Regions from separate parts of the Stenotrophomonas sp. X genome, predicted to be linked through region 1. Evidence: riboswitches for the same ligand, from Rfam matches in the RefSeq annotation. Region 1 holds a riboswitch; the other holds the start of a gene.
The links. A riboswitch is a leader RNA that binds a small molecule or an ion and turns the genes downstream of it on or off. The one in region 1 is predicted to bind thiamine pyrophosphate.
Positions count from the first base shown of each region.

Region 2: another riboswitch for thiamine pyrophosphate. It lies ahead of thiC (phosphomethylpyrimidine synthase ThiC); the one in region 1 lies ahead of ACZ75I_RS00685 (TonB-dependent receptor).

Region 1 covers NZ_CM146756.1:153,473-157,669, reverse strand. The annotation lists gene ACZ75I_RS00700 (response regulator) at 1-128, shown strand, start outside; gene ACZ75I_RS00695 (glycine zipper 2TM domain-containing protein) at 596-1,003, shown strand; gene ACZ75I_RS00690 (phosphotransferase enzyme family protein) at 1,132-2,256, shown strand; TPP riboswitch at 2,355-2,450, shown strand; gene ACZ75I_RS00685 (TonB-dependent receptor) at 2,521-4,197, shown strand, end outside.
Region 2 covers NZ_CM146756.1:3,504,390-3,508,586, forward strand. The annotation lists gene thiC (phosphomethylpyrimidine synthase ThiC) at 1-1,749, opposite strand, end outside; TPP riboswitch at 1,832-1,933, opposite strand; gene ACZ75I_RS16170 (BCCT family transporter) at 2,158-3,735, shown strand.

The sequences.
Region 1 (4,197 bases):
AGGAGATTTCGCTGCTGCTGCACAAGAGCGTCAGCACCATCAGCCGGCAGAAGGGCGATGCGATGCTCAAGCTTGGGCTGAAGGGCGATGCCGAATTGTTCGACTATCTGCGTGACGGGAAAATTTGAGACGCGATTCACAATAATCGCACCAGCAACAATGCGAGGTCGAAGGAATCGACCGGCGCATGTCCGGCCGCCAGCCGCGTCACCGTGGAGACGCGGGCCGCCAGCGGGCAGAGCCTGGCGCTTCGCCGCGGTGCGGTGCAGGGCGCGCCTGACGTGCTGCAGCCGCAGCAGGAGACCCCGCAGGAGCAGGCGCGGCAGGCCCAGAAAGCGATGGGCGTCGGACATGCCAACGCCTTGGCAGAGAAGGGAGGGGCCACCTCCGCGGCCCTTTTCCTTTCCGCCAGCTGAGCGGCCGCAGCCGCTTTCAGCCTTGCTTCATGCCGCCTGCCGCTAGATGAATGCGCAAGCCGCTCGGTGCACCAGGCAATGTTCCGGCAATGTTGTAACGCCAGCGTGGACATCACGGCAGCCGGGGCGCCCCGCGCCCTCCCTGCCCAGCGTGGCATGCACCTCACAGGAGAACGAACATGCTCAGTACTTCCACACTCAGCTTCCGTGGTCTGGCGATGGCTCTGGCGCTGGTTGCCGGTGTCGCCGTGGTCAGCGATGCCAGCGCGATGTCGAGGAAGGACAAGCGCACCCTGGTCGGCGCCGTGGTCGGTGGCGTGGCCGGCAACCTGCTCTCCAACGGTGATCCTGCCGCCACCGTCGGTGGTGCCGTGGCCGGCGGCGCGATCGGCAATCTGACCACCTCCGACCGCCGCGACCGTCGTTATTACGACAATCGCTACTACGACAACCGCTACGACCGCCGCTACGATCGTGGCTACTACCGCAGCGGTTACTACGATCGTGGCGACGACCGCCGCTGGCAGCGCGAGCGTTACTACGACAACCGCTACTACCACGACCGCGGTCGCCATCGCGGCTGGTAAGCGGCACGGCGGCGTTACCCTGCCGATGGCAGAGACGGGCGGGTCGATGACCCGCCCGTTTGCGTTGGCCGCGCGCATGACGTTGAATGCGCAGCCTTGGATGTGACTTTCCCCTCTCGGGCTGCGGCATGACGTCTTCCTCCCACCGCGTGCAGGGCCTCAACAACGACGAGGTCGCTGCCGACTGGCCACCGATCAGCGCGGCGGACATCGCGTGGTTGCGGCAGTGCTATCCGCAGCTGCACAGCGGCAGCCAACCGCGCTGGCACAGCCCGCGACCGCTGTCGGCTGCCGCCATCGTCGATGGCACGCGCGGCGCGGTGTTCATCAAGCGCCATCACCACAGCGTGCGCAACGCGGCCTGCCTGGAAGAAGAACACCGCTTCATCGCCCATCTCGACGCTGCTGGCGTGCCGGTGGCACAGGTGCTGGCAGCGACCGATGGTCACACCGCGGTCGAACACGGCGAATGGACGTTTGAACTGCACGACGTCGGCGTAGGCGACGACCTGTACCGCGACGCGGTGTCGTGGTCGCTGCTGACCGATGTCGCGCAGGCCCGCGAAGCCGGACGCACACTCGCACAGCTGCACCGCGCCGCCGCCAGCTACCACGCGCCCCAGCGCAGCACCCATCTGCTGGTGGCGCGCGACGACCTGATCCGCGCCGACGATCCGATCGCCGCAATCAAGGCAGGACTGCACGCGCGCCCCGGCCTGGCCCGCTATCTCGCGCGCATTCCGTGGGAAGCGCAGCTGCAGCACGACGTGCTGCCGTGGCACACGGGCCTGGCCGAGCGCCTGCGCGACGAACCACGGCTGTGGGCGCACAACGACTGGCATGTCTCCAACCTGCTCTGGCGCGACGGGCAGGTCAGCACCGTGCTGGATTTCGGCCTGGCCTCGCCCACCAGCGCACTGTTCGACCTGGCCACCGCCATCGAGCGCAACGCCGTGGCATGGCTGGAGCTGGCGCGCGGCATGGAGGCCGTGCGCGTCGATATCGCGCTGGCGTTGCTCGATGGCTACCGCGAGGTGCTGCCGCTGTCGGCGGCACGCGTGCACCTGCTGGCCGACCTGCTGCCGATGGTGCATTTCGACTTCGCACTGTCCGAAGTGGAGTATTTCGAGGGCGTCACCGGCTCGACCGCCAATGCCGACGTGGCGTGGCAGCCCTTCATGCTTGGCCATCCGGCGTGGTTCCATACCGCCCCGGGGCAGGCACTGCTGCAGGCCCTGCACGCCGCCGCGTGATCCGGTTGACACAGCGTTGGGGTCAGATCCCTTTCCGCAGGAAAGGGATCTGACCCTGGGTGGCGCTCGCAAATCCGTACCATTTGTAGTGAAATGGTCACCTGAAGCGGGGGTGCCTGGATCTGCCAGGCTGAGAGAGTCCCTTGGAACCTGATCCGGTTTGCACCGGCGTAGGGAGCTTTGAGCCGCAGCCACACCCCCGTCATGGGTCAGTGCACCTGCGCGCCGTCGCTTCGTCTCCCTTGTTGTCCGAAGACGAACCGAATGAACCGCTGCCTGCGCCCCACCCTGCTCTCCCTCGCCCTCTGCGCTGCGCTGCCACTGCACGCCAGCGAGGCCGAGGCATCCCCTGATGCGGCTGCCACCGGCGCCGAGCGCTCGCCGACCGAACTGGCGGCGGTGCGCGTGCAGGCCGGCAAGCCGAAGGCCGATACCTCGCGCGTGAACGCCTTCGGTGGCGGTTCGTGGAAGGACACGCCGGCTTCGGTGAACGTGCTCGAGCGCGACTATCTCGACCGCCGCCAGCTACGTTCGCTGTCCGAGCTGGCCAGCAATGATGCCTCGCTGGGTGATGCCTATGCGCCGGTGGGCTACTACCAGAACATCGCCATCCGCGGCTTCGCCCTGGACGCCGCCACCGGCTACCGCTTCAACGGCCTGTCCATCGCCGGCGAACAACGCCTGGCGCTGGAGAACGTGCAGTCGGTGGAGATCCTCAAGGGTGAAGCCGGGCTGGCGGCAGGGGTGATGGCGCCGGGCGGCATCGTCAACTACATCGGCAAGCGCCCGGCCGAAGTGCGCACCGCCACGCTCGGCACCGATTCGGAAGGCTCGCGCTACGTCGCCGTCGATGTCGGCCACTGGATCACCCCGCGCTTCGGCCTGCGCCTGAATGCCGCATGGGATTCCAGCAATTCCTACGTCGAGCATGCCGATGGCCGCCGCAACTTCTACTCGCTGGCCGCCGACTGGCTGATCGGCGAGCGCGGCAAGCTGGAAGTGGATGCCAACTATCAGACCAGCTCGCAGCGCTCGGTGTCCGGCTACCAGCTGCTGGGCGCGCGTGACCTGCCGCGCGGTGTCGACCGCGAGCATCTGCTCGGCTACCAGCCGTGGCAGCGCCCGGTGGATATCGCCAGCACCAACATCACCGCGCTGCATACTTACGACTTCAACGACGCCTGGCAATCACGTGTATCGGTGGGCCATAGCCGTTCGGTGATCGACGACAACGTCGCCTTCGCCTACGGCTGCTACTACGCCACGCAGTGCGCCGACGGCAGCGTGCCGGGCAATTATTTCGCGCCGAACGGCGACTATGACGTCTACGACTACCGCAGCCCGGACGACACCCGCCAAAACCAGCAGGCCCGTGCCGAACTGCGTGGCCGCTTCGAGACCGGCAGTATCGGCCACCAGCTGACCCTCGGTGCCGACTACTTCCGCCGCACCGTGGACAGGCGCCCGAGCGTCAACGAGTACGTCGGCACCAGCAACATTCACGACGCACCGGTGCCGGTGTTCGCGCCGTCGCCGAAGATGCCGGGCCCGTCCGCACGTCGCCTGGACAGTCGCCAGACCGCGTTCTTCGCGCTGGACCGGATGAGCTTTGGTGACGACTGGCAGTGGCTGGCCGGTGGCCGCTTCGTGCGCCTGGACGAGCGCGCCTACGACAAGCGCGGCATCCCGCAGCGGCACAGCCGCCTGTCGCGCTTCCTGCCACAGACTGCGGTGGTGTGGAAAGCCACCGACCAGCTCAACGCCTACGCCAGTTACGTGCGCGGCATTTCGCTGGGCCAGGAAGCGCCGTTCTGGACCAGCAACGCTGACACCTTCCTGCCGTCGGTACAGTCGCGCCAGCTGGAAGTGGGCGTGAAGTACGTGCCGGTCGAGGCGTTGACGCTGGGCGCAGCCGTGTTCCGCATTTCGCAGCCGTACCAG
Region 2 (4,197 bases), 940 kb from region 1:
CTTCATCGAACAGAAGTGCGGGCCGCACATCGAGCAGAAGTGGGCCAGCTTGTGCGCATCCTTCGGCAGCGTCTCGTCATGGAACTCCTTGGCCTTCTCCGGATCCAGGCCAAGGTGGAACTGGTCTTCCCAGCGGAACTCGAAGCGCGCCTTGCTCAACGCGTTGTCGCGAACCTGCGCGCCCGGATGGCCCTTGGCCAGGTCGGCTGCATGCGCGGCAATGCGATAAGCCATGATGCCGTCGCGCACGTCCTGGCGATTGGGCAGGCCGAGATGCTCCTTCGGCGTCACGTAACAGAGCATGGCCGTGCCGAACCACCCGATCATCGCCGCGCCGATCGCGCTGGTGATGTGGTCGTAGCCCGGTGCGATATCGGTGGTCAACGGCCCCAGCGTATAGAAAGGCGCCTCGCCGCACTCACGCAGCTGCTTGTCCATGTTCTCCTTGATCAGCTGCATCGGCACGTGGCCGGGGCCCTCGATCATGGTCTGCACGTCGTGCTTCCAGGCAATCTTCGTCAGCTCGCCCAGCGTTTCCAACTCACCGAACTGCGCGGCGTCGTTGGCATCGGCGATGCAACCCGGGCGCAGGCCATCGCCCAGCGAGAAGGTCACGTCGTAGGCCTTCATGATTTCGCAGATCTCTTCGAAATGCGTGTAGAGGAAATTCTCCTTGTGATGCGCCAGGCACCACTTGGCCATGATCGAGCCCCCGCGGCTGACGATGCCGGTCACCCGCTTGGCGGTGAGTGGCACGTAGCGCAGCAGCACGCCGGCGTGGATGGTGAAGTAGTCCACACCCTGCTCGGCCTGCTCGATCAGCGTATCGCGGAAGATCTCCCAGGTCAGTGCTTCGGCGCGGCCATCGACCTTCTCCAACGCCTGGTAGATCGGCACCGTACCGATCGCCACCGGCGAGTTGCGGATGATCCACTCGCGGGTTTCATGGATGTGCTTGCCGGTGGACAGGTCCATCACGGTGTCACCGCCCCAGCGGATCGCCCACACCAGTTTCTCTACCTCCTCGGCGATTCCCGAGGAAACGGCGCTGTTGCCGATGTTGGCATTGATCTTGGTCAGGAAGTTGCGGCCGATGATCATCGGCTCGCTTTCCGGATGGTTGATGTTGTTGGGCAGCACCGCGCGGCCGCGCGCGATTTCATCCCGCACGAACTCCGGCGTGATGATCTTCTGGATCGAGGCGCCGAACGCCTCGCCCGGGTGCTGCTGCAGCAGGCCCGCATCGCGGATCGCTTCCAGCCGCTGGTTCTCGCGGATGGCAACGAATTCCATTTCCGGGGTGATGATGCCGCGGCGCGCGTAGTGCATCTGGGTGACGTTCGCGCCTGCCCGTGCACGGCGCGGCAGGCTGCGTGCGGGGAAGCGCACGGCAGCGAGCTTGGGGTCGTGCTCGCGATCACGCCCGAACGACGAACTCAGGCCTTCGAGCTGCTCGGTATCGCCACGTTCCTCCACCCAGCCGCGACGCAGTGCCGGCAGACCGGCGGACAGATCGATACGCACGCCCGGATCGGTGTAGGGGCCGGACGTGTCGTAGACCGTGACCGGCGCATTCTCTTCGCCGCCGAACAGCGTCGGGGTGCGGGTCAACGCGATCTCCCGCATCGGCACCTGCAGATCCGGGCGCGAACCGGGCACGTGGATCTTGCGCGAGCCGGGAATGGGCCGGGTCACGGATTCGGAGAGTTGCTGGGCCTGTTGCTGCAGGGCGGAGAGCTGTGCGTTCATCGGGCATCGTCCAGGAAGGTCAGGGACGAAGCGGCGGCGCACTGCGACCGCGCCCGGACGCTCCATGGGCGGAGTCCGGGAATGGCTGCATTGCAAAGCTTCCCTACGCCGGTATGAGCCGGATCAGGTTCCAAGGGACTGTCTCAACCGTGGCCACATGGCCGCGGTACCCCCGCTTCTTGGCGTGCATTAGAGCATAGACCGCCCGCCTCCGGAGTTGCCCCCAATCGATATTCGTTAACAGAACCATGACGTCGCGTTCAGTAACGTGCACGTCCGTCGCGCTCCAGCGACCGATGCTTCCTTCGCCGCCGACGCGGCCCCTGCCCGGTTCGCGCTGCATGCCGCCGGCCCTTCGCTGCAAGCTCTGCTCGCTCCCCTCAATCCCTTGATCGGAGAAGCTCCTTCATGGTGTTTCGCGTTTCCATCGCACTGGTTCTGCTGCTGGTGCTGCTTGCCGGTATTGCACCCGGCCCCTTCAATACCGTGGTGCAGAGCATCCTCGGCGAGCTCATCCGCGGCATCGGCTGGCTGTACCTGCTGGTCGTGTTCCTGGCTCTGGTATTCCTGATGTACCTGGCCTTCGGTCGCTTCGGCAACCTGCGCATCGGCGGCGAAGACGCCGAGCCGGAGTTCTCGCGGGCCAGCTGGATGTCGATGCTGTTCGCCGCCGGCATGGGTATCGGCCTGGTGTTCTGGGGCGCAGCCGAGCCGATCTCGCATTTCAGCAAACCGCCCGAAGGATTGACGCCAGAGAGCATGGACGCCGCGCGTGCTGCCATGCGCTATGTGTTCTTCCATTGGGGCCTGCACCCGTGGGCTATCTATGCCCTGATCGGACTGGCAATGGCTTGGTTCCAGTTCAATCGCCAAGGTGGTGGTCAGATCAGCGACATGCTGCAGCCGATCATTGGCCGTCACCATCGCGGCTGGGCCGGAAAGGTGGTCAACATCTCTGCGGTGGTGGCCACCGCAGTCGGCGTGGCAACCGCACTCGGCTTCGGCACGGTGCAGATCGCGGCCGGCGTGGAGCGCGTTTTCGGTGTTCAGGCGGGGGTACCGCTGCAGCTGACCATCATCGCAGTGGCATTCGTGCTGTACATGGCATCCACACTCAGTGGCGTTGGGCGGGGCATGAAATGGCTGTCCAACGTCAACCTGGCGCTGGCAGCATTGCTGCTCGCACTAGTACTGGTGCTTGGCCCGACCGGCGCCATCTTCAATACCTTCACCACCACGCTGGGCTCCTATCTCAACCAGCTGGTGACCATGAGCCTGCGCATGTCGCCGTTCTCGTCCAGCACCTGGGTGGCTGACTGGACGATCTTCTACTGGGCCTGGTGGATTTCCTGGGCACCGTTCGTCGGTTCGTTCATCGCGCGCATCTCACGTGGCCGCAGCGTGCGCGAGTTCGTGGTGGGAGTCGTACTTGCGCCAACCCTGTTGGGCTTCTTCTGGTTCTCGGTCTTCGGTGGTACCGCGATCTGGTCGCAGATCTTCGGCCACGCAGACCTGGTGCAGGCACTGGGCAACGGCTACGAGACGGTGCTGTTCACCCTCTTCGACAGCCTTCCCCTGCCGTTGCTGCTGTCGAGCATCGCACTAGTGTTGTTGATGATCTTCTTCGTGACTTCGGCCGATTCCGCAGTGCTGGTACTGGCCACGATGTCCACCGACGATGCGGGCGAGCCACCGCGCAGGCACAAGATCGCGTGGGGTGTGGGCATCGCGTTGATCGCGGGTGCGTTGCTGCTTGCGGGTGGTCTGGAGGCGCTTCAGGGAATGATCACCATCGCGGCGTTGCCATTTGCGCTGCTGATGGTGCTGGTGATGGTGTCGCTGTACCGCGTGCTCGACCAGGAGTACACGCGCGAGCGGCGGCAGGCGCAGCGCCAGCGGCACATGATCGATGCGTGGATCGCACGCGAGATGGCGGCGCAGGAGGAGACGCAGGCCGAGGCCGCACGCGCGCACGATCAGGATTGAGCGTGTTTTGCAGCCTGCGGCTGCACCGCTTTTTCAAGCAAGTGCAAGTGCAAGTGCAGAAGCCAAGGCGGCTCTGGGCTTCTGCTTGCTTGGCGGGGAGGGGGCAGATGGCGGGACACGCCGCAAGTACGTCCCTGTAGGCTCGGCCACGGCATCCATGCCGTGGACGGTCCCGCCATCTGCCCCCTCCCCGCCTCCGACGATTTCCCGGTGACGGCAGTAGATCCACGCCATGCGTGGATCAGGTGTATCGGAAAACAAGAAGGGGGCGGATCCGTTTTCCTTCGGAAAACGGATCCGCCCACAACCCACAGCGCGCGGCTGTTGCTGTTGCCTTTGCTTTTGATCTTCTTCTTTCTCTTCCTGCGGTGGCGGCCGCAGGAAACTGTCAGGGGTCGGGCGGGTGGGCTGGGCGGGGTTGTCCGCGGCATGGATGCCGCGGCCAAGCCTACAAGGACGTAC